DNA from 4 places in the Paenibacillus phoenicis genome. Region 4 is predicted to be linked to each of the others. Evidence: riboswitches for the same ligand, from Rfam matches in the RefSeq annotation. Region 4 holds a riboswitch; each other region holds the start of a gene.
The links. A riboswitch is a leader RNA that binds a small molecule or an ion and turns the genes downstream of it on or off. The one in region 4 is predicted to bind cyclic di-AMP.
Positions count from the first base shown of each region.

Region 1: linked by a shared signal. The riboswitch ahead of U9M73_RS18405 (C40 family peptidase) and the one ahead of U9M73_RS01585 (KamA family radical SAM protein) in region 4 are both predicted to bind cyclic di-AMP.
Region 2: linked by a shared signal. The riboswitch ahead of U9M73_RS06350 (3D domain-containing protein) and the one ahead of U9M73_RS01585 (KamA family radical SAM protein) in region 4 are both predicted to bind cyclic di-AMP.
Region 3: linked by a shared signal. The riboswitch ahead of U9M73_RS19625 (APC family permease) and the one ahead of U9M73_RS01585 (KamA family radical SAM protein) in region 4 are both predicted to bind cyclic di-AMP.

Region 1 covers NZ_JAYERP010000001.1:3,874,612-3,880,401, forward strand. Annotated here, with positions in the region: gene U9M73_RS18380 (hypothetical protein) at 1-188, shown strand, start outside; gene U9M73_RS18385 (4a-hydroxytetrahydrobiopterin dehydratase) at 359-658, shown strand; gene U9M73_RS18390 (c-type cytochrome) at 745-1,104, opposite strand; gene U9M73_RS18395 (GNAT family N-acetyltransferase) at 1,269-1,766, opposite strand; gene U9M73_RS18400 (C40 family peptidase) at 2,039-2,530, opposite strand; cyclic di-AMP (ydaO/yuaA leader) riboswitch at 2,535-2,731, opposite strand; gene U9M73_RS18405 (C40 family peptidase) at 2,987-3,478, opposite strand; cyclic di-AMP (ydaO/yuaA leader) riboswitch at 3,483-3,619, opposite strand; gene U9M73_RS18410 (hypothetical protein) at 3,841-4,671, opposite strand; gene U9M73_RS18415 (M1 family metallopeptidase) at 4,706-5,790, opposite strand, start outside.
Region 2 covers NZ_JAYERP010000001.1:1,348,840-1,354,629, reverse strand. Annotated here, with positions in the region: gene U9M73_RS06370 (alpha-glycosidase) at 1-451, opposite strand, end outside; gene U9M73_RS06365 (transporter substrate-binding domain-containing protein) at 725-1,576, shown strand; gene U9M73_RS06360 (amino acid ABC transporter permease) at 1,671-2,333, shown strand; gene U9M73_RS06355 (amino acid ABC transporter ATP-binding protein) at 2,320-3,042, shown strand; cyclic di-AMP (ydaO/yuaA leader) riboswitch at 3,217-3,385, shown strand; gene U9M73_RS06350 (3D domain-containing protein) at 3,394-4,086, shown strand; gene U9M73_RS06345 (polysaccharide deacetylase family protein) at 4,180-5,013, opposite strand; gene U9M73_RS06340 (dihydroorotate dehydrogenase electron transfer subunit) at 5,202-5,790, shown strand, end outside.
Region 3 covers NZ_JAYERP010000001.1:4,153,792-4,159,581, forward strand. Annotated here, with positions in the region: gene U9M73_RS19610 (imm11 family protein) at 1-441, shown strand, start outside; gene U9M73_RS19615 (OmpL47-type beta-barrel domain-containing protein) at 714-1,274, shown strand; gene U9M73_RS19620 (threonine aldolase family protein) at 1,823-2,938, shown strand; cyclic di-AMP (ydaO/yuaA leader) riboswitch at 3,178-3,358, shown strand; gene U9M73_RS19625 (APC family permease) at 3,516-5,333, shown strand; gene U9M73_RS19630 (fructose-specific PTS transporter subunit EIIC) at 5,382-5,790, opposite strand, start outside.
Region 4 covers NZ_JAYERP010000001.1:358,369-364,158, reverse strand. Annotated here, with positions in the region: gene U9M73_RS01590 (methyl-accepting chemotaxis protein) at 1-976, shown strand, start outside; gene U9M73_RS01585 (KamA family radical SAM protein) at 1,041-2,210, opposite strand; cyclic di-AMP (ydaO/yuaA leader) riboswitch at 2,372-2,514, opposite strand; gene U9M73_RS01580 (cobyric acid synthase) at 2,538-4,121, opposite strand; gene U9M73_RS01575 (hypothetical protein) at 4,177-4,386, opposite strand; gene cobS (adenosylcobinamide-GDP ribazoletransferase) at 4,560-5,420, opposite strand; gene cobU (bifunctional adenosylcobinamide kinase/adenosylcobinamide-phosphate guanylyltransferase) at 5,417-5,790, opposite strand, start outside.

The sequences.
Region 1 (5,790 bases), 3.5 Mb from region 4:
AATGGGAAGGGTTATCGGATACGGATCGAGGCGAGGTGCTTGAAGCTCTGGCGGAGGATTTATTCTTTGGGTTGGGCTCGGAGCCGATGATTGAGGTAGGCAGTGCGATCGTGATCTATGATCCCGAAGGACATCGCATCAATATCCTGATTGGGGATTCCGAATTGACCTCCGTATCCTTGATATGACCGGATACTGTTGCTGCCGCTGTACCGTCCAATGGCGATAAGCATGAAGGCAGGGGTTTGAGAATACAATAGTTGGAGACGAAGCTAGGACAAATCAAACTTCAGATCCTGGTGCGTGACGAGGAAACTTACATATACAGGAGTTCTTGAAGAGAACGGGAGGAAGAATAATGCCGTTTACACCGCAAGAAGTAGAAGCGCATTTGGAAAAACTGGAAGGATGGGAACTAGAGGAAGGACGATGGATTTTTCGTAAATATACGTTTTCCAACTTTATGAAGGGAATCGCATTTGTTGATGAGGTAGCAGCGATCTCGGAAGCATTTAACCACCATCCCTTTATCACGATCGACTATAAAACGGTAACGCTCCGTTTGACCTCTTGGGAGGAAGGCGGCATTACGGCCGTCGACATCAAGGAGGCGCAGCAATATAACGAGGCCTACGAAAAGATGCGGTCAGGGGATTAACCAAATCAGAGCATGATCGAAACTATAGGGGTAACAAAACGACCGCCGGGAACGTAAATTCCCGGCGGTCGTGCTTTTTCGTGCTTTTATTTTTTCTCCGCAAGCCACATGGCGACGTTCGCAATTTCCTCTTCCTTTAAGCGATCCTTAAAAGAAGGCATCATGCCGCCCTTCCCTTTAGTGATGATGGAATACAGTTGTTCTGCCGTCAATTCCGAGCCGATCTTCTGCAGATTTGGGCCCGCTCCGCCTTGCAATGTATCACCGTGGCAGGAGATGCAATTTGCTTTGACGATGGCTTCGGCTTGTTCTGCGTTCATGGTGATTTCAGGCATTTGCGGCTTGGCTTCTTGCTCAGCCTCTTCCCGGCTTGGCAAGGTGAACATCAATACTAGGGCTAAAGCGCCTGCGATGACGAACAAACCGCTCATGATCCACTTTTGCATTTCAATCGCCCCTCCTATGTATGCTACCTATCCATTATAACGGAACACGCGGGTTGATCATAGTCTTTGTGTCCAAATTAGGAACAAAAATGATCCGTTTTCATTAAATTGTGTGCCATAAGTCATAGTCTTAATCAAAACAGGACATAAAAAGGGGCGTGCCTTTATTCAGGCAGCCCCTTATGAACCATGCAATAAAACGGTTTGGACACCCCGCCAGGCGTCATCTTCTCGTACAGATCCGTGATGACAAACCCAGCCTTCTGGTAGGCCCGGATCGCCCGGGTGTTCCAGGTCAGCACTTCAAGGTCAATCTGGTTTTCCGGCTTACGGCGCCGGGCTTCCTCCACGATGGTCCTCACAAACTGCTTGCCCAGCCCATGGCCGCATAGCTCGGGCTTCATGCCGATGCCAAGCCGGGTGACTCCTTCCATCGGGAAGTACTGTGCGAAGCCGGCAAGCTCGCCCTTTGCATTCAACACGGAGACATACTGTTCGGCGCGGATCGCCGGGTTCCCAAACTCCACGTCGAGCGCTTTCATTTGCTCCCAAGGCAGCCAGCTGTAGATGTCGTAAGGAGAATCGTAACGCCAGGTGCAAATTTCCGCGCCATGGGCTTCTTCCATCGGCACGATACGAAACGGAGACATCGATTGGTCCATATTGCCCCTCCTTTGTTAAAGGAAAGTCCGTCGTAATTGTTCCATTATCCTCACAATAGCCGGAATTACGCAGCTTGTAAAGGTTTTTGCCCCCCCTTCGGGAAATTGTGAGATTTGCGCGGGATTTTTAGCTTTGTGGCAACCTTTTTCCGGGCTGTTTCGTTATATAGATAAGGGTGCAGATAAAAAAAGACCGCAAGGCGGTTCTAACAGGAACCCGGCCTGCGGCGAGTAAGTGATGATGAACAGGATGAAACCGATAGATCAATGGATTACGATTCCGCAGCGTAGACGGAATAACCGTATTTACTGAGAACTCGCTTCGCGCCAACGTAGCGGTTCTGGTAATAACTATTGCTTAACTTGTCGATCCGGATGCCCTTGGATGAGGACGCGTGAGCGAATTCACCGTTGCCGATGTAAACACCGACATGGGATACTTTGCCCGTCCCCGTCGTCTTGAAGAAGACGAGATCCCCAGCTTGAAGCTCGCTCTTGGGTACCGGTGTGCCTTGCTTATACTGGGCGGCGGACACACGCGCCAGCTTGATGCCCATCTTGCTGAAGACGTACCGGGTAAATCCGGAGCAATCAAATCCCGCTGTCGTGGTGCCTCCGAATTTATAAGGCGTCCCGTACACGGAATCGACGATACTGGATAGCGTCGTTGTCTCGGCTTTTGCGGAGTCGGCAAAGGCGCTACCTGCCCCCAAGGTAAATAGGAGGGCTAAACTCGTTACCGCTGCTGTCAAAGTCTTTCTCAAGATGTCTTACTCCTTCCAAGGCCTACGAGGTTAGCTTATGGATTCGGTTGAAGGTTCCCTATGATTTGCTATAGAGGTAAGTAACCTTGATTGAAATGGTAGTTATTAGTTTGGGAGCTGTTACCTTTATAGCGAAAATCAATTCACCCTATGGTGGGTCCCCCGCTTCCCGGGTGCGTGGGAATTCGGCAGTTTCATTGTAGATTGCACCCAAGATCTTGCACAGAAACAGTTACAACAATAATTACAAAGTTGTTACCATTTACGTTGTTCATTTTACCAAAGGCGTCCAGAGTTGACAAGTTTGTCGAAAAAAAACGCTTCTATTGGCCTGTTTTCGCGAGGCGATTCGTGGGTAATGGTTCCTAAGGGACTGGGGCTAGGGAGAAGGGAAGACAAGGAAAAAACCCGCAGAGACGTTGTTATCAACATCCCCACGGGCTTCGTAGCGAGTTCTTATTGAACATCATCGTGTTCAGCAATTTCACCGGTCACATCTTCATACTTGTCGTTGCTCATGATCCGTTTCGCTCCAACGTAACGCTCGACGTAATACTTCTCGCTTAATTTGCTGATGACTACACCTTTGGAGGAGGAGGCATGAGCAAATTTGCCGTCGCCGACGTAGATGCCGACATGAGAAACGCCTTTACCGGAAGTATTAAAGAAGACCAAATCGCCCTCGATCAATTCGCTCTTGTCAACCGCAGTTCCCATTTTGTATTGGGATGCGGATTGGTGAGGCAGCTTGATGCCGATCTTCGAGAAGACGTACATCGTAAATCCAGAACAGTCGAACCCGTCGGTTGTGGTTCCGCCCGCAACATAGCTGCTTCCGAGCGCGCCGCCGATGACGCTGTCCAGTTTGGAATCGGCGAAAACGCTGCCAGTTCCAATGGTGAAAAGCATGGCAAAACTTACTGCTGCTACCGTCAAACGCTTCTTCAAGAAGTTATGCTCCTTCCAATGCCTACGAGGTTAGCTTAAGGATTCGGTTGAAGGTTCCCTATGATCCCTCTAAAGCGAGATCAATTCACCCAAAGTGGTTCCCCCGTTTCCCTGGTGAAGGGAATTCGGCTTTGTTTTTCACACCTGACATTTCTTATTTGACATCCGGCACCAATCTCCTGCCAAAGATGACAAAAATAATTACAAAACTGTTACTGAAATTGCGTTGCTGTTATTGTAACAAAGTCAGGTATCTTTTGGCAATGCCTAATTCACAAGATTAAGAGGGGAAATAGGACTGAAGGCCTTCGCCAAACGGCGAAGGCCTTGTTGTTACGGGGTTTTTGAGGAGTTAAAAAATTTTAACTTTTTTGTGCCTTTGACTGCCAAAGATGAAATTGAGAGGCGATCTTCCAGACCTTAAACGTGCAGCGGAAGAGGGGATAAGCCTGCTGCAGGATCAGGGCCAGCATCCCCGTCCAAACCCAAGATGCGGTTCCGAACAGAAGGAAGAGGATCAGGCCAAAAGCCCCGAGAATCAACGAGATGGAGATGCCCTGCAAGAGGGTTCGGAAGCAAACCAGCAGGGAATTCCAAACCCCGGCCTTAAACAGGTAGCCGAACTGGACAAATAACAGGCACTGCCGGATGAACCAGCCGTAGATGAACCAGCCAAGAATCAGACCAAGCCCGGTGAGCCAGGTTGCCATCGGGATTTCCATCCCGGTGAGTCCCGGCCAGAGCGACAGCAGCCTCGGTACAATCCAGAAGGCGGGCAGCAAGGTAAGCACGAGCTCCATCGCGTAAAACAGAATCACCGGTTTGCCAAATTCCTTCATCCCTCGGAACAGGGGGAACCCCGGGCTGCGGTGATCGGCCGGTGTGAAGCCGTAGAAGATTCCGGCTTGGATCAACGGAGTCAAGATCATGCGCAGGACGACCATCCCTGCCAGCAGCCAGCAATACAGCCGAACCTCGGGATTGCTCCATAAATTCATTTGTCCCTCAAGCAAGAACAGTAGTTTCGACAGCGCAGTGGGCGGCGGGTCAGGATATCGTTGCAGCAGCGCCATTACCGCGGTATCGACCAACCGGTACAAGAACAATCCCCACAGCAGCTGGTACAGAAACAAGATGATGACCGAGGGAAATTGGCTTTTCAGGGCAGTCCACCCCAAACGAACGAAACTCATTTCTTTCCCTCCTTATAGAAGTATGGACCTAGGTTTACCACAGAAGTCCCCCAAGGATCGCTTCAAGCAGCTTGGTGACGCTCATATTGGAGCGGGACAGCGTGGTTTCAGGGACTTCCGCTTTCAGATAGTTGTTGATGTGAAGGTTCTCCACCGTTAAGGTGTAATCCGGATCGATCTGAACCCATGCCAGCGGTGCTTTATATTGCATCTTGATCTCGAGGCGAGTATCTTCCCCGTTCCATTGCTTGCGTACGGTGTGACCATCGGTGAAGGTAAACAGCAGCGGAACCTTCGGGTGGGTTGCCCCTTTGCGGGTAAAGACTACGTTCGACTCGTAAATCCGGCCGCCTTCTTGGCTGATCGGAGTGATCTGAATTTTTTCCACTGCAAAATCCGCCATTTTCCCGTCATAGACGTATTGCTGAAAATACTCTTTCCAGCTGCGGCTGGTCACTTGCTCAACCACCCGTTGGAAGTCGGCGGTCGTTGGGTGCTTAAACCGGTACTTCTGGCTGTACGTGCTCAGAATCCGCTTCATCGTCTTGCTGCCGACCTGCCGCTCGATGTCAAGCAGGATTAACTTGCCTCGGTAGTACGCATTCTTGGCATAACCGTCCCCGGAGCCGTATTTCCAGGCGTTCTGGGTCAAGGAAGCCGGCGAGGTAATCATGGCGGACTGGATCGGCAAATTCGGGGTGATTCCGAACTCCTGCTCCATGAGCTTATCCTCTGCATAAGAGGCAAAAGCTTCATCCAGCCAAGCTTCCTCGAATTCATTGTTGGCGATCATCCCGTAGAAGAACTGATGGGCGATTTCATGGATGACCGTGCGCTCCAGATCGTCGTATCCGGGGGAATCGCTGACGGCTCCAAACGCGGTGACCAAGGTTGGATATTCCATACCTCCCGCACCGTTTGCGTTCGCCGGTGGAACCACAACGGACAGCGTGGAATACGGGTATCGTCCATACCACTTACTGTAGTTCGCCAGAGCTACCTTGGCGGCATAGAAGTAACGTTCCTTCAGATCCTTATGTGCAGGATCGAGATACAGCTTGATCCGCACGCCGGGAACTTCGGCGGAGGAGAACGGCTCTTCTACATAGATGAAGTTCG
Region 2 (5,790 bases), 990 kb from region 4:
TGGGGTCATTGGAAGGGTCTCCATTGGCGAACCGCTCCGGCATAATCTGATAAAAGACCGCTTGCTTCGCCCATTCCGGCACCCGGACTACTTCGTTTTCATGGATATACGGGAATTCAAAGCATTCCCCCGGCGGTTGAGGGGACTCCGATTGAATCCCCGTGTCCAGCAGGTAAACCGTTTCCGTTCCCGCCGTAAGCTTAAAGGCATAGGAAAGGCGCTTGAACTTGGGACGCACAGCGACCTCCCAATAGTCGAACATGCGGTCATGGGCCGTTTTTTCCATCGGCAGCTCCTGGTAGGTTCCCGTCCAATCGTATTTGTCCCCGGTCATCGCAACAACCTGTTCCACATCATCCCGTTTGGTCCGGATGCGAAGATGGATCGTGGTTGAATCATAGGCATACGCCCATTTATCCCGGGGCACATGGTAGAGCGCTTCAAGCAGCACGGATTGGCGCCTCCTCTCGTAAATTCGCTAGGGATGGTGATGATGTTCATTATTCCCCAAGGCAGCAAGGAGCATGAACCCAATGTGAAACATAATTCAGGATTGAATTGACCAAAGTATGATAAATAGGGATTTGCGAGGTTCAATAGGGCAGATCTGTGAAAACTTTTGTATATCATGAAAATTGTTTTGCATATATATGCATTCTGATTTATAATTAGCCCAGTAATCATCATCGAGTGTAATAAGTAAAGCAGAATAGGAGAGAAAAGCATGAAAAAATGGGGCATGTTATTCATAGCGGTCTTGATGGTAACCATGGTGCTGGCCGCTTGTGGTCAGGAAAAAAATAACAGCGGCAACGCGGCAAACAACGCCGGCCAAGCCGCGAACCAAAATGAGACTCAAGCGGGCGGAGACCAAACCGAACCGGCTAAGAAACTGATCGTAGGGATGAGCGCGGACTTCCCGCCGTATGAATTCCACATTAAGAACGACAAAGGCGAAGACGAAATCGTTGGTTTCGACGTAGAAATCGCTAAGGAAATCGCTAAGGATCTGGGCGCTGAGCTGGAGATTAAAGACTTGAAATTCGATACGTTGCTGAACGAGCTGTCGAGCGGACGTGTGGATCTCGTCATTTCTGGACTCAGCCCAACTCCAGAACGTGCTGAACAAATCGACATGTCGCAAATTTACTACAAAGCGGAGCAAGCTGTGGTGACTCGTGAAGCGGACAAAGACAAGTTCAGCACAATGGAATCGCTGGAGGGCGCGAAAATCGGCGTTCAACAAGGTTCCATTCAAGAAGAAATGGCGAAGGAAATTCCGAATGCCAAACTAACCTCGCTGGCTAAAATTAATGACATCATTATGCAGTTGAACTCCAACCGTGTAGATGCTGCTATTTTGGAAGGTCCTGTCGCAGAATCGTTCGTTAAGAACGTTAAAGGCCTGGTCATCACCGATGCCAAGCCGGTAACTGAGGATGAAGGCTACGTGATTGGCATTAAGAAAGGCAACCAAGAGCTGTTGGATCAAGTGAATAAGACGCTCGATCGCTTGATTAGCGCAGGCAGCATCGATCAATTCGTTGCCGAAGCTAGCGAACTGGCCGAAAAATAATCACGATATCCATCCACAGAAAATAGCGAAGCTTTCGCTATTTTCTGTTTTTTTGCTTAAGGGTTTAAGGTAAAGGAGGAGGAAGGAAGGCGTTATGGACTTAATTTCAATGTTTATGGAATACCGCAGTTACTTCTTGGCCGGTGTTCAGTATACCCTACTCTTGGCAGCGATCAGCGTGATATGCGGCTTCTTTCTTGGTTTGTTGATCGCACTATTGCGCATGTCGCCATGGGGGATCCTACGGTTTCTGGGGCATGTGTGGGTTGAATTTCTGCGTGGCACCCCAATGATGGTACAGCTGTTGATTATTCACTACGGGTTCGCATTTATGTTTGATATTAATTTCACCCCGATTCAGTCAGGTGCGATTACATTGTCCATTAACAGTTCGGCTTATTTGGCGGAAATTTTCCGTGCCGGCATTCAAGGTGTCGATCGGGGACAAGGGGAAGCGGCCCGTTCCTTGGGGATGACCAAAGGGATGGCTATGCGCCATATCATCATTCCGCAGGCGATCAAATCGGTGCTTCCCGCGATTGGCAACGAGTTTATTACGATCATTAAAGAATCGTCGATCGTATCGATCATCGGTACGGCCGAGCTGATTTATCAAGCACAGTCCGTCGTGACGATTACGTACGATGGGATGACGCCTTATTTGATCATCGCCATTATGTACTTTATTCTGACATTCACGCTGTCTCGGATTTTGGGCGTGTTCGAAAGGAAGTTGAAGACCAGTGATCACCGTTAAAGGTTTGCATAAAAAATTCGGCCAACTCCATATTTTGCGCGGGATCGATCTGGAAATCTCCAAAGGCGAAGTTGTCGTCGTCATCGGTCCTAGCGGGTCGGGGAAAAGTACGTTTCTCCGCTGCCTGAACCTGTTAGAGGTTCCGACCGAAGGGGAGATCACCTTTGAAGGCGCTTCGATCACCGCCAAGGGACATGACATCAATAAAACCCGCGAGAAAATGGGGATGGTGTTCCAGCACTTTAATCTATTCCCGCACAAGACCGTGATCGACAACATTACGCTCGCGCCGATTCGCGTGAAGAAGCTCGATAAAGGCAAAGCGGAAGCGATCGCCATGGACCTGCTTCGCACGGTTGGACTGGAGGATAAGCGGGACGCCTATCCGGCGCAGCTCTCCGGCGGACAGAAGCAGCGGATTGCGATTGCCCGCGCATTGGCTATGGAGCCGCATGTGATGCTGTTTGATGAACCGACGTCGGCCCTGGACCCGGAAATGGTCGGAGAGGTGCTTGACGTTATGAAGAACCTGGCTGAACGGGGAATGACGATGGTTATCGTTACGCATGAGATGGGATTTGCCCGTGAGGTTGGCGACCGCATCCTGTTTATGGATCAAGGTGTCATTCTGGAGCAAGGTACGCCGCAAGAGGTGTTTGGGGCGCCGAAGCATCAGCGTACGCAGGATTTTTTAAGCAAAGTATTATAAATCTTAAGGACCGTCCGAGCTTCCATTCGGGCGGTTTTTTGTCCTCCGATGGATCGAACGTACGATCTAAATTTACACTCTTTTTACCTTTGAACACAAAAATGTAACCAGTCCAATCAAGCAATTCCGCCGTTTGGTGGGATTTACCTGACCTATTGGTTACAAAATTGTGATATATTAAGTAGGCCGAAACCTGAACTTGAGGTGCGGGGGACGAAAGATGAAAACAGGGGCTGCCTAGCTGACTGTTTTCTTGGGGTGAAGCGTATCGAAGCGATGCGCCGGGAATGATCCTTTTTCCCGAATCCGACAACTAACTCCGCAGGCGCAGTAAAAAGGAGGGCAATTCATTTGAATACTCGTATTTGGTCTAAAATTGCAGCAACGGCGCTGATCGCCGCAAGCCTTACGATTCCGATGCAGACGACTTCCGTCCATGCAGACGCGGTACATAAAGCCGTGGAAGGAGATACTTTTTATCTTCTTGCCAAAAAATATGGCGTAGATATGAATAAGCTCATGGCTGCCAACCCATCCATCAATCCGAAAAATATTTACGCTGGTTTAAAAATCACCATTCCGGGAGTTCAAACCCAAACGACGGGAGTTGCTTCCGCTGCTCCGGCGAAGAAGGAGAGCGCAGCTACGACAACTGCTTCCGCTTCCAAGCTCAAGGTCATGTCTACCGGGAACGTGGTTGAAGCATGGGGGAAAACCTTTACTTACTCGAAAACGATCAATGTGAAAGCATCGGCGTATTCGGCATCAGCTAGTGAGAATGGAAAATGGGGCGCGGTTGACTACTTCGGCAACCCGCTGAAGCTTGGTACCATCGCTGTTGATCCGAATGTCATTCCGATGGGCACAAAGGTGCTGGTGACCGGCCACAACCATGACGGTCTGCCGGATCAGGCTTTTGTAGCTACGGCCACCGATCAGGGGGGCGCAATCAAGGGTAACCGGATTGATATCTTTATTCCCGGCAGCGCAGCAAATGCGAAATCGTTTGGTTTCCAAGATGTGACGCTTTACGTATTAAATTAAACACCTTGTTTAAAAAAGTCGGTCAGAATGTATCCTGGCCGACTTTTTGTGCTTGCTGGCGAAGTGCCTGATTTTCAGATGATTCCCAATACATCAGCGGTATTTGGTCGTATGCAGCAGCTCGGAAAGATCAACGAATTGATACCCCTGTGCCTGCAAGGCGTCGATGATCTTCGGCAAAGCCTGGATGGTGCCGGTTAAGTCGGAGCCAACGCCGCCGCCTGAGTGCTGAAGGATGATCGAGCCGGGCCCCGCCGTGCGCATCACGTTGGAGATCACTTTGTTCTTGTCGATCCCTTTCCAATCCTGTGAATCCACATTCCAATTGACGAGGGTGTAGCCGTTCTTTTTCGCCCATTGAACCTGTTCTTCCTTGATTTCTCCATAAGGCGGCCGAATCAGCTGGGGACGGTATCCAACGACGTTCTGGATAATTTTCTCCGTGCGTAAAATCTCGCTCTGGAACTGCTTAATGGAGCGGTTGCGGAAGTTCGGATGATTAAAGGAGTGATTGCCGATGAGATGGCCTTCGTGATGCATCCGCCGTAACAGGCCGGGAAACTTCTTAGCCCGTGCACCAACAACAAAGAAGGTGGCTTTGACCCCTTTCCGGTGAAGCACGTCCAAAATTTGCGGCGTAAACCGCGGATCCGGACCATCATCGAAGGTCAGTGCAATCTGCTTCACCTCCGGCCCCCGGAAGATGAAGGTTTCTGAATATTTGCGCCGCAGCTCACCAAGATCTGCCGGCTTGGCACCTGCGGGCACGAGTGCCGCCTTCTTGTCCGCCTGGTCCCCCTGAGATTCTGGCCCTCTGTTTTCGAGATCCAGTGCGGCGGCTTTGACGGGATAAAATTCCGTCCCGCCCACCATGATCAGAGAAGCGGTCATGCAGCAGACCAGAGCATTCTTAAGCTGAATAAGCAATTTGAAGTCCCCCTTCAACCCAAAACTGTACATGTTCTCTAGTATCCCCTAACTTTTTCAGATCATGATGGATTGTGAAAAATTGCGCTGATTTCCTCTCATGATTCGCTGTGAGAGATGTCACAGACGATCCCGCTAAAAAATTGCATCCTTTGATGAAGTGTAATCAAATGGGGTGGGGTGAACATATGGCAATCGTAGTGGCTAACGAGGAAATATCACCAGGGGTGTTCAAACTGTCCGTACAAGGGCGATTTACGGGAAAAATGGGGCAATTCTACATGTTGCGTGCAGGAGAACGCTATCCGTTACTGTCCCGACCGATCAGTATCTTTGATCTCGAAGAGGATCGGCTGGATTTCTTGATCCGGGTTGCGGGGGTAGGTACGACCCGGTTATCTGAACTGAAGCAAGGCGACCGATTGACCTTGGACGGGCCGTTTGGTAACGGGTTTCCGCCGCTGGAGGGAAGAACCGCCTTTGTAGGCGGTGGCATCGGCATCGCTCCGTTTTATTATGCGCTTAGGGAAGCACCGCAGGCAGACGTATATCTCGGTTACAGCCGCGAGCCTTATTTGGTAGAGGAGTTCCGTGCGATGTCCCGCGGCAACGTGACGGTGGATGTAGGCGGCTCGATTCTAGAGAAAGTGGATTTTCGGGCGTACGATACGGTAATTGCTTGCGGGCCTCATCCGATGTTGCATGCCGTCCAGCGCAAACAGGCGGAAAGCGGCGGCCAGGCCAAGGTATACGTCTCCCTGGAGAATCGGATGGCAT
Region 3 (5,790 bases), 3.8 Mb from region 4:
GTATTTGATTTTACAAAAATACCTGCAGAGACGTATATTTTTAAATTTGTTGAGCGAGCTTCTACGCTAGTATATGTCACCGAAGCCTTCAAAGACTTAATAGAAAGTCATAAGTTCAAAGGCCTGGACTTTTCTGTCGTATTCGATTCGGAATTCACCGAGGAGAAGGAGCAGGAACAGAAGCGGAATTATGAGTTGGCTCTAGAAGAAATTGAACGCAAAAAAGGAGTGGAATTCTCATACGAAGAAGCCAGAGAGCGAGTTGATAAAGGACAGGCTGTTGCTAGTGGAAAATGGAAAATGCAGCTAGATGAGAAAGGGCGATTTTGGCTTGGTGAGTTGACTTTAGATTTGACTTACCAATGGATCATGCCTATCTATACTCCTCCTATATTGCTTAGTTATTTATGGCATGAAGTAGAGAAGTCCGAGATTAAATAATTTTATGTGGAGGATTTCTATGAAACGATATTTGAGCATTTCTATATGTTTTGCACTATTTTTGTCCATCTTCTCCCCATGTACGGGGGGGATGGACGATAGCAACAGCAACAGCATCAGATTCTCCAATTACGACCCATTCACTAATTGGGAATCGACATGTAAGTGGCATATATTATGGGAATAATGGCCAGAGTTGGTTAACTTATACAACCCCAGTTATTTCCTCGGAGAAAAGGGTTTATCACGTTCTTTATCAATCGATCGATAATATGGGTAACATCGAAGATCCTAAAGAAGTTAATTTTACGATTAAGCAGGATTATTTTCCACCTGAGACGAGCGTTGAAGTGATAGGTACAAAGGGCGAGAACTCTTATTACATTAGCCCGGTGACTATCGGTTTGAATGCAGTTGACGAGCACTCCGCGATTGACTATTCGGAGTACAGTCTTGATGGAGGACAGACATGGAATCGCTATGTTCAACCCTTTCCGATAAATGATCAAGATAAGACAATCATTTATTATCGTTCTAGAGATATTGACGGTAATATTGAAAAAACGCAGAAATACAAGGTTAATATAGATTTGCTTCCGCCTTCAGCTCCTGAATTCGCAATAAGTCCGGAACTTTGGAGCAATTCTAGTTTTGTAGTAACTATTTTTGATGGGGTTGATGATCAAAGTGGTACATGGAAATCACAGTATCGGATTGAAGGTTCGGAAACCTGGCTGGACTATACAGTGTCAGTTACGGTTAGCGGTAGTAGCTTCAAGAAAATCTATGTTAGAACGGTTGATTTAAAAAGACTATACTGTATGGACTGTTAGAGCGGTTGATGAGGAGGGGAACTTTTCGGATCAAAGTATCCCGGCTTCATTGTAAATGAATTACATTAGTTGAAATTGAAATAGTTAATCAGAAAATTGTGTAGTAAAACTGGGTTGTATTCATATCATTTTGAAGAACGCTTGTATTTACAGGCGTTCTTTCTTTTATAAAAATGGTAAAAAAGTATTCAGTTAGTCATCGATTCTAGTTAGGGAGAGTGATACTGTAAATGGAGGATTCGACTTCTATTGGAGTGCTAATGAAGATAGATAAAAACCGTGCCTTGCTCACTGTTAGGTTCTCTTCAGTAGCTAGACAAAATTAGGCTTCCACAGAGGATTCTTCTTGGTCTATCGAGTTCGCTCTGGAGATCAAGGAGAGCGCATTGTTTTCGCTCGAAATGATTCACTAAGTGGAAAACTTCAAAGTGGAGTAAGTAGTAACAAATCCACTCGTTACTGATAATCGATTCCTGCTTCAAATGGCGCTATAATAAGCATGATCATACAAACTAGACAGACAGCATGGGAGAGGAGCGGCGAGGAGCATGTATGGAAATGATGGGGTACTGGATAGGCGGACACTGAAGGCGGCCTTTGACCGGACGGTTTATCAAGTGGTGGGCCACGGAAAACGGAATGTAGAGGTGCTGAAGCAGGCTTTTGCCGAGATCAGCGGCGGGGTAGACAGCGACATGTACGGTACAGGACAAGCGCTGGAAGCCTTCGAAAGGAAAATGGCTGCGGTGCTCGGCAAGGAGTCGGCTGTATTTTTTCCGAGCGGCACGATGGCGCAGCAAATTGCTTTACGGATTTGGTGCGACCGTAAGGGATCGAAACGTGTGGCCTATCATCCTTTATGCCATTTGGAAATTCATGAGGAAGACGGATTAAAGGAACTGCACGGGCTGGAGCCGATTCTCCTGGCGGATAAGGATCGGCTGATTGAGATGGAGGACGTTCGGCAACTGCCGGAGGATGTCTCGTGCCTGCTGCTGGAGCTGCCGCAGCGCGAAATCGGCGGTCAGCTGCCGCCGTTCGCGGAGCTTGAAGCCATTTCCGCCTACTGCCAGGAGCGGGGCATTAAGCTACATCTGGACGGAGCCCGACTGTTCGAAGTGTTGCCTTACTACGAAAAAACCGCCGCAGAGGTTTGCGCCCTGTTCGACAGCGTCTATATCTCGTTCTACAAAGGCATCGGCGGAATCGCCGGAGCCATATTGGCAGGGGATCCGGAGCTGACGAAGGAATCTAAGGTGTGGAAAAGACGCCATGGCGGGGATCTCATCAGCTTGTATCCTTATTTTCTGAGTGCGGATTACTACTATGAGCAGCGCATAGGAAAGATGGGGATGTATTATCGGCAAGCGCAGGAGCTCTCCAGTCTGTTTAATCAATGTCATCGGATGAAGACCGTCCCGGCGATCCCGGTGTCGAACATGTTCCATGTTCATTCGGACGTTCCCAAGGATCGATTGGAGCCCGTGCTGATTGAGGTATATCGGGAAACCGGGGTTGGCTTAACCTCTTTCGTCAAGGAGAAGGCAGATGGGGGAAGTACCTTTGAAATCAGTATCGGAGATCGCTATAGCGAGGTGCCGGAAGATCGGCTGCAGCTGGCGTTCGAGCTGCTGGATAAGAAGTTGAGAGGACTCTCGTTTTAAACCTGTATCGGTTTGAGATCAGAACACCGTAGGAAGCGACTGGATGTCGCTCCTTACGGTGTTTTTTGCATGTATGCTTCGATAATTCAAGCCTGCCCTCAAAAATGAATGCAAGAGGATGATGTATGCGCTTCCTCGAACAAGGTCGATCCCATTTTCCGACCCATTCGCCTTTTCCTCATCTTTACACTTCTTGAGGCGGGGAGTATGATTCATCCGTAGCAATTTGATATGGCGAAAATACCTGATCGCTGAGTTCTTTCTTTATTTCAGAAAGAAACGGGGGAACCAATGAAACGCGTCCAAAAGGGCGGGTTTCCGGGGTGAATCGCTTGATTTGGCCAACTTGGCCAAACTGCGTAGGGCTGCTTTCGTGCCCGAATCCGTCAGCTAACTCCGTAAGCGTCCGAAAGAGGGAATTGTCGCAGTGATCTGCTTGAACTTTTTAAAGCGGCTGCGGGAAGGTCCAACTTTCCTGCGGCCTTTTTGTGTTGTTCGCTGCAGGAATGGGAAGCCTAAAGGACTACGAGCGGATCAGGATTGAAGGCTATTTTGAGAATGAAAAGAGGATTTCATCATGGTAAGCAAACTGAAGCGGGTACTGATCGGCAGACCGATGAAAAGTACCGAAATTGAAGGAGAAAAGCTAAGCAAACTTAAGGCATTGGCCGTATTGTCGTCGGACGCGTTGTCCTCCGTGGCATACGGTACGGAGCAGATTTTGATCGTCCTGATGGCGGCGGGATTTTCCGCGCTCTGGTATTCGATCCCGATCTCGTTTGCGGTACTTGGGCTTCTGTTGATTCTGATTCTGTCGTACCGCCAGACGATTTTCTCCTATCCGACCGGGGGCGGGGCCTATATCGTGGCGATGGATAACCTGGGGCGGTCAACCGGACTGCTGGCCGGCGGCTCGCTGCTTGTTGATTATATACTGACGGTAGCTGTAAGTTCGTCAGCCGGTACAGATGCCATAACATCCGCATTCCCTATGCTGCATGATCAGCGGGTGCTGATCGCCCTCCTGATGATTACTATACTGACCATCATGAACCTGCGTGGGGTCACGGAATCGGCTTCAATGCTGGCGGTTCCGGTATATCTATTTGTGGCCTCCATCTTCGTCCTGATTGTGTCGGGACTCTACAAGTATTGGACTGGCGGGATTCATGCCAGCGCACCGGAGTTCGGGACGGCCGTATCCAACGTCAGCTTGTTCCTGCTGCTCAAGGCGTTCAGTTCGGGGTGCTCGGCCTTAACCGGGGTTGAGGCGGTGTCCAACGCCATTCCGAACTTCAAGCCGCCGGCGGAGCGGAATGCCGCAACCACGCTGGTGATGATGGGTGTCATTCTCTGCACCATGTTTATCGGTATTAGTGCGCTGGCCTATTGGTACGGAATTGCTCCGGATCCGAAGGCCACCGTAATATCTCAAATCGCTGAATCGACCTTTGGGCGCGGGATCTTGTACTACTTGATCCAGGGCATTACAGCGTTAATCCTGTTTCTGGCAGCCAATACGGCTTATTCGGCCTTCCCGCTGCTGGCGTTTATGCTCGCCAAAGATAAATACATGCCGCATGCGTTTATGGTGCGCGGTGACCGGCTTGGCTTTTCAAACGGAATTATCTTCCTGGGCGTAGCCTCGGCGCTGCTGGTTCTTGGATTCCACGGCGACACGGAAAGCCTGATTCCGCTCTATGCGGTTGGGGTATTTATTCCGTTCACCTTGTCCCAGCTGGGGATGATGGTGCGCTGGATCAAGCGCAAGCCGCAAGGTTGGGTGTTCCGGTTTACGATTAACACGATTGGCATGCTGACGACGCTGGGCATTACGCTCATCTTCATTATCACGAAGTTTTCACATGTCTGGTTCGTATTCATCTTCTTGCCGCTCGTGATGTTTATTTTCTACCAGATCCATCGACATTATATCAATATCGCCGACCAGCTTCGGATTGACATCGATAAAGACAAACCTTGCATAAAGGGCAGCACGATCGTCGTGCCGGTGGCGGGCGTTACCCGTGTCGTGATGAACTCGTTAAGCTACGCCAAATCGCTGACGGATAACGTTGTTGCGGTGTATGTCGGATTTGATGATGAGGACATCGAACGGATGGAGAAGAAGTGGGAGGAATGGAATCCGGGGGTTCGGCTCATTACGCTGCGCTCCAGCTTCCGCAGCATTATCCGGCCGCTGATGAAGTTCATTGATACCGTGGAATGGAAAACGGCGGAGACCGATCACATTACCGTCCTGATTCCTCAGTTTATTCCTCGGCACTGGTGGCAGAATATTTTGCATAATCAGTCGAGCTTGTTGCTTAGAGCTTATTTGTTTAACAAGAAAGATATCGTCATTGCGACTGTACCTTATCATTTGCAAAAATAAGCAAATTCCCCCGAAGCCGTCGCAACGGCTCGGGGGACCTTAGTTTAATTATTGAATTTGATCCAGCAGCTGATAAGCTTCCTGTTTGGTTTTCACCTGCAGCAGCTGTTCGCGGAATGCGTCATCCATCAGCTTGCGGGACAGCATTTGCAGAATTTTTAAATGCTCATTGCCTTTGTTTTCGGCAGGGACAGCGATCATAAAGATCAACTTAGCGGGCGTTCCGTCCGCGCTGCTCCAATCCACGCCTTCCGGCTTGATCCCGAATACGACTCTTGGCTTCAGCACCGCCACCGACTTCCCGTGCGGTACGGCGACGTTCATGCCGATGCCGGTAGAGCTTTCTTGCTCGCGCTTCAGAATCGCCTGCTTGAACTCAGCAGAGGAGGTCAGCACACCTTCAGCGTTCAGCTTTGCAATCATTTCGTCGATGATCCCGTCCCGTGTTGACGCGGAC
Region 4 (5,790 bases):
CGCCCAATTAGCCGGGAGCTTCCAAACGATGACTCATCAGCTCAAAGACATGTTCGCTGCCGTGATGCAAACGTCCCGGGCGGTCGTCGACGGCTCAGAGAACTTGTCCCGTTCGGTTACGACGTTTGAGGATCTGATCGCCCGTTCCAATGTAGCGACGAAGGAAATCGAAGCCGGCAGCATGACGATTGCGTCCGCAGCGGCCGAAAACGCCCGTGCGATGGAAGAAATTTCGCAAGGTGTACAGCACATTGCCGCTTCGTCTGCCGAAGTCACCGAACAGATTGGACAAGCTGCGGATGAAGCCGGTGCCGGGAATACTTTGGCACAAACGGCGGTTACGCAGATGCAGCATGTAGAAGATGCGGCTAATCGGACGCTGGGGCATATCCGCACGCTGAATGATCGCTCGGAGTCAATTTCAAACGTTGTCGTAACCATTACGGAAATTACGAAGCAAATTAATATTCTGGCACTGAATGCGGGGATCGAAGCGGCACGGGCCGGCGAGCACGGCAAAGGGTTTGCTGTCGTCGCCGAAGAAGTCCGTAAGCTGGCTGAGCAGTCCCGCCAGGCGATGGAGGAAATCGGTGAGAACCTGCTCAGTATTCGAGAAGAATCGGAAAACTCCGTCAACGCTATGCAACGGGCCAGCGAGGAAATCGTCTCCGGAACAGAACGGGTGAAGCAAGCTGGTCAGGCGTTTGAACAATTAACTAAGCTGATTCAGAACGTGAACTTGACGATTCAATCGGTCTCAGCATCCACCCAAGAGGTATCCGCCGGTACCGAGGAAGTGACCGCATCGGTGGAGGAATCCGCCAATATTACCGCCAAGTCGCTCGCTAACATGGAGCAAATCAGCAGCTATTCGCAGCAACAACTGAGCGAAATGGAAAATCACGCGCGTACGGTTCGTTCGCTGCATGAGCAGGCGTTGGCGCTGCAGGAGTCGATCGCAAAATTCCGGATCTGACTCTAAAAACAAAACGTACCCTTCACGCTCCCCTGATCGGGGAAGCGGAAGGGTACGTTTTGTTTTATCCCGTAATGGACACTGCGCTTGCAGCGTCTTCCGTTGGCTGATCCGACTGCGTATCCAGCTTCGATTCCGGCTTCTTCCAGTACGCTTCACTGCCTGGCAGATCGTCGAACCAGGTAGCATCATCCGGGCAAGGCAAAATCATAAATTTGCCGTATTCACCGTCCCGGGACTGATGATATTTGAGATAAGCCTGCCCGTTTTCAATGGCCAGGATTTCGATTTTTCCCGAAGAATGGCTCATTGAAAGCCGCACGCGTTTGCCAAGCCCCGATGTACGGGCTTTCGCTTCCTCCACCAGTTGATATGCTCGTTTCAGCGGGATCACGAAATCAGCATTTCCGGCAACGGGACGATTGATAAAGAAATAGTACGGAGTGACGCCGGCCCACGATAAGCGGTCCAGCAATTCGCCAAGCACGGCCGCATCATCATTGATGCCTTTGAGAATCGGCGTTTGATTAACCACGATAGCCCCAGCGTCGTGTAACGCCTGGAACCCTCTTTTGGCTTCAGGGGTAATTTCGCGCGGATGATTGATATGCGCCATGACATAAATCCGTTGGTCTACAGTGGAGAACTCCCTAATCAGATCCAGCAATTCCGGATCTTCATAAATACGCATAGGATTAAAAACAGGAATTTTGGAGCCGAGTCGGATGATTTTTACATGCTCAATGGCTCTTAGCCGTTCGAGAATCGAACGCAGTTTCTTTGTAGCCAAAATCAAGCTGTCACCGCCGGTTAACAGGACGTTGTTGATCTCCGGATGCTGGGCGATATACTCGATGCCAGGCGTGACATCCGCCATCGCTTCCTTCACATCGTTGCGAAACAACCGTTTACGGAAGCAATACCGGCAATAGGAGCCGCAAACCTCGGACACGATCAGCAGCGCGGTCGTGCGGTATTTATGCTGGCAGCCAGGCACCACATAGTTCGCCGCTTCGTCGGAAGCGTCCCAACGCCCGTATTCCTTCAGCTCTCCCGTATTGGGGATCACCAACTTGCGGATCGGGTCCTCTGGATCATTCCAGTCGATCAAATTCAAATAGTAGTCATTCACCCGAAAAACGAATTTGTCCGTAATCGGTTTCAACTCCTGCCGCTCCTGCTCGGACAACTGGCTCACCTTGGCAATATCGGTGATGTACTTCGGACTAGCCATAAATCCTCTCCTCCTTTAATAGTGCGATGCGTAAAGAAGAAGCTCGAAACTTGCAGTGAATGCGAGTACTCCGCCGAATGCTCGGGTCAAAGGTCTTGCAGAACGCAAAAAGACCCCGCTTCAAAGAACAGGGTCATTAATTGATGACTGAAATAATATTAAAATGACCCATCCACTGCAAACGAGGTTAGCTGACGGGCTCGGGAAAGATGGTTCCCTACGTTAATCCTACAACGATTCGCCCCAAAAGATTGGTTCCCCCGCTTTTCGACTTTACCCATCGAAAATTAAGCGTATTTTTATCCTACCCTAACATCACCCGATTTGTCAAAGCTTACCTTGGATCCCGGCGATGTCGTAAATGAGATCCATGCGCAAATGCCTGCGAACCTGCTCCGCTAACCGATCGAAGGCTTCCTCCTTCCGCGAGGAAGAAACAAAGGTGACGCCCAAAGGTTCGAGCCCTTTGCTCGTACGCAGTCCGTCCAGCCAAGCACGTCGCCAGGCATCATTATGGAACACTCCGTGCAGATACGTCCCAAACACCCTGCCATCGGCGCGGGCTGCGCCTTCCGGATGTGTTTGCGTCTCAGCCTGTTCTAACTCCGGGGCTGTCCCTGACCCTTGTACTGGCTCCTCATTGACCCGAAGCATAAATAAGGGACGAGTGTCCCGCAGCTGCTGGGTCGAGCCGGCATGAATCTCATAGCCTGAGATCGGCAGCCGGCGGTTCTTAGAGTGCAGCGATATCGGCTGGTCCTCGCACGTATAGCCGTGCACCCGTACCGTTTTTTTGCCTGAGAGGAAGGTTGTTGCCAAGGGGAGCAGGCCCAATCCTAACGCAGACCTCGGTTCATTGGACTCCACGCCTTCGGGGTCATGCAGTTGTTCTCCCAGCATTTGATATCCGCCGCAGATTCCGACCAGCTGGGTGCGCGTCTCCTCTTCAATCAGGCTGCAAATAGCCTCCGCCAGCCCTTGCCTACGCAAAAATTCCAGATCGCTGATCGTATCCTTGGTCCCCGGTAAAATCACCGCATCGGGATGCCCAAGCTCCGACAGCTTGCTTACATAACGTAGCGACACGTCCGGTTCGGCGGCCAACGGATCAAAATCGGTGAAGTTGGAAATATGCGGGTAACGGATGACTGCGATGTCCAGTTCCTTACTTGGCGCTTGCTCTGGATGGGCAGGATAGGTATCCAGGACAACGGAATCCTCTGCTTCGATATCCAGATCAGGCAGAAAGGGGAGCACTCCTAGTACGGGAATTCCGGTCCGCTGCTCCAGCCAATCCAGCCCGGGCTGCAATAGAGACAAATCGCCGCGGAACTTGTTGATAATGAACCCTTTTACGCGGGCGCGTTCGTGTGGCTCAAGCAGCTCCAGGGTACCAACGAGAAAAGCAAAAACGCCGCCGCGGTCAATATCCCCCACCAAGATCACGGGAGCATCCGCCCATTCAGCCAAGTTCATGTTGACGATATCCCGTTGCTTCAGGTTGATTTCCGCCGGGCTCCCAGCCCCCTCGATCACCACAATGCCATGCTTGTCGCGGAGCCGGCTGAGCGCTTCCATCACCAGCGGCTTGGCTTTAGGCAAAAATTCCTCACGATAATCAGATGCGCTTAAGTGGCGGTAAGGACGCCCATGAACAACGATCTGCGAATGCATGTCCCCAGTTGGCTTGATCAGTACCGGATTCATGTCGGTGGTGGCGGCAATGCCGCAAGCCTCCGCCTGAATGCCTTGGGCCCGTCCAATCTCTTGGCCGTCCGCTGTAACATACGAGTTCAAAGCCATATTTTGCGACTTAAACGGAGCTGGTCTAAGCCCATCCTGCGCAAAAATACGGCACAGCGCCGTCACGATCACGCTCTTGCCCACGTCAGACGCCGTCCCTTGAACCATGAGTACAGCACCTGATGCTGATGCGCTTTTTTCCTGATCCTGATCCAGAAGCTTCTTATGATTTTCGCCCATCGCGTTCCCCTCCTTTCCAAACCGTGCAGCAGTGTAGTATCTTGCCAGGGCCTTTTACACCATTATCCCCTTCGATCAGGTGGTGGTGATGACGCTCGACCTTTCCACCATTATCCCTCTCGATCAGGTGGTGGTGATGACGCTCGACCTTTCCACCATTATCCCTTTCATTCAGCATACGGTGATAATGCACGATTTTGATTCTCCGCTACTTAACAGTCGACCTGTTTCTCTTAGGATTCTCGATTAATCTGTCCAGCTCTAACCTTCTTCTTTTCTCCTTGGTTCTGATTCAAGGGGATAATGATGCAAAAGGCTCGCCGTAGAAGGTCCCCTCCCCCAAGAGCACCTCCGCTCCGCGAGTTATCAATGGGCAAAAATCAGCACTGCAAGCAGCAACAGGACAGCTTCCAACCCTTCGCCCAGCGCCCCGTAGGTATCGCCGGTCAAACCGCCGAGCTTGGCATTGATTCGTCGAGCGGCCCAAGTTCCCGCCGCCCAGGCGATAAAGGGAGACAAGCCGATAAACAGCAGCGATCGCAGCAAAGCCGATTCGTCCATTCCTCCCAGCGACACGAGCAAAGTGAGCAGCAACACTACAACGGATATCGTCACCGCCATGATGGTACTCCCCCAGGCATCCCGTTCGCTGAAGCCGTGGAATTGCGCAGCCAATCCCTCACCTTGCCGGGCCTTGGGCCAGCGGTGCATCGCCCGGGTCATAAACCACCGGCTCCACAGAGGTGCCAGCCATATCGCCAGTCCTGACGTCAGCAGGCCCCCTTGGAAGAGCGAGGTCAGCAGCGAGGCTTTGAGCATCAGCAATAGGACGCAGGCCAGCACGCCCATGGCGCCTACCCGGCTGTCTTTCATGATCTCAAGCATCTTGTCGCGTGACCGGTAGCTCAGCAGTCCGTCGGCCGTGTCCATCCAACCGTCCAAATGCAAACCTCCAGTTAATCCAACCCAAATCAATAAGGAAAGGATGGCTGCCGGGTACGAAGGAAGCAGCCAGTCGGCAAGCAAGCCGCCTGCCCAGACGACAGCGCCGATTGCTGCTCCGACAAGCGGATAATAGGGGATACTGCGCCGCAGCAAGTCCGTTGTAAAATCCAGTTCAGCCCGTACCGGAAAGCGTGACAGAAACTGGAAGGCCGCCAAGATCGGCTGCAGAGCTCCATGCTTACCCGCCCCGGAGGGCGCTTTGTGCTCTGGTCCGTTCGTCATAAGCGATACTCCCTGCTTTTCAACTCGATGGGGATGCCGGCGGTAACCAGAAACACCTGATTCGCGATCGACGCCATCGTTCGGTTCAGCAGCCCGGCCCAATCCCGATATTGCCGGCCAAGCGGATACTCCGGCACGATCCCGCTGCCAACCTCATTTGTAACCATCACCAAAGTGCCGGGAAAAGCCTCGGCCGCAGCGGTCAACCGCTCAATTTCCCGCGTCAAAACGGCGTCCACACCATCGGCCTGTTCCGATGCGCTCAGCAGCACGTTCGACAACCATAACGTCAGGCAGTCGACCAGCACAACCGGACCCGCGGCTTCGGCGGCCGCGCCCTCCTTTGCAACGGGCCGCTTACCTAACTCCT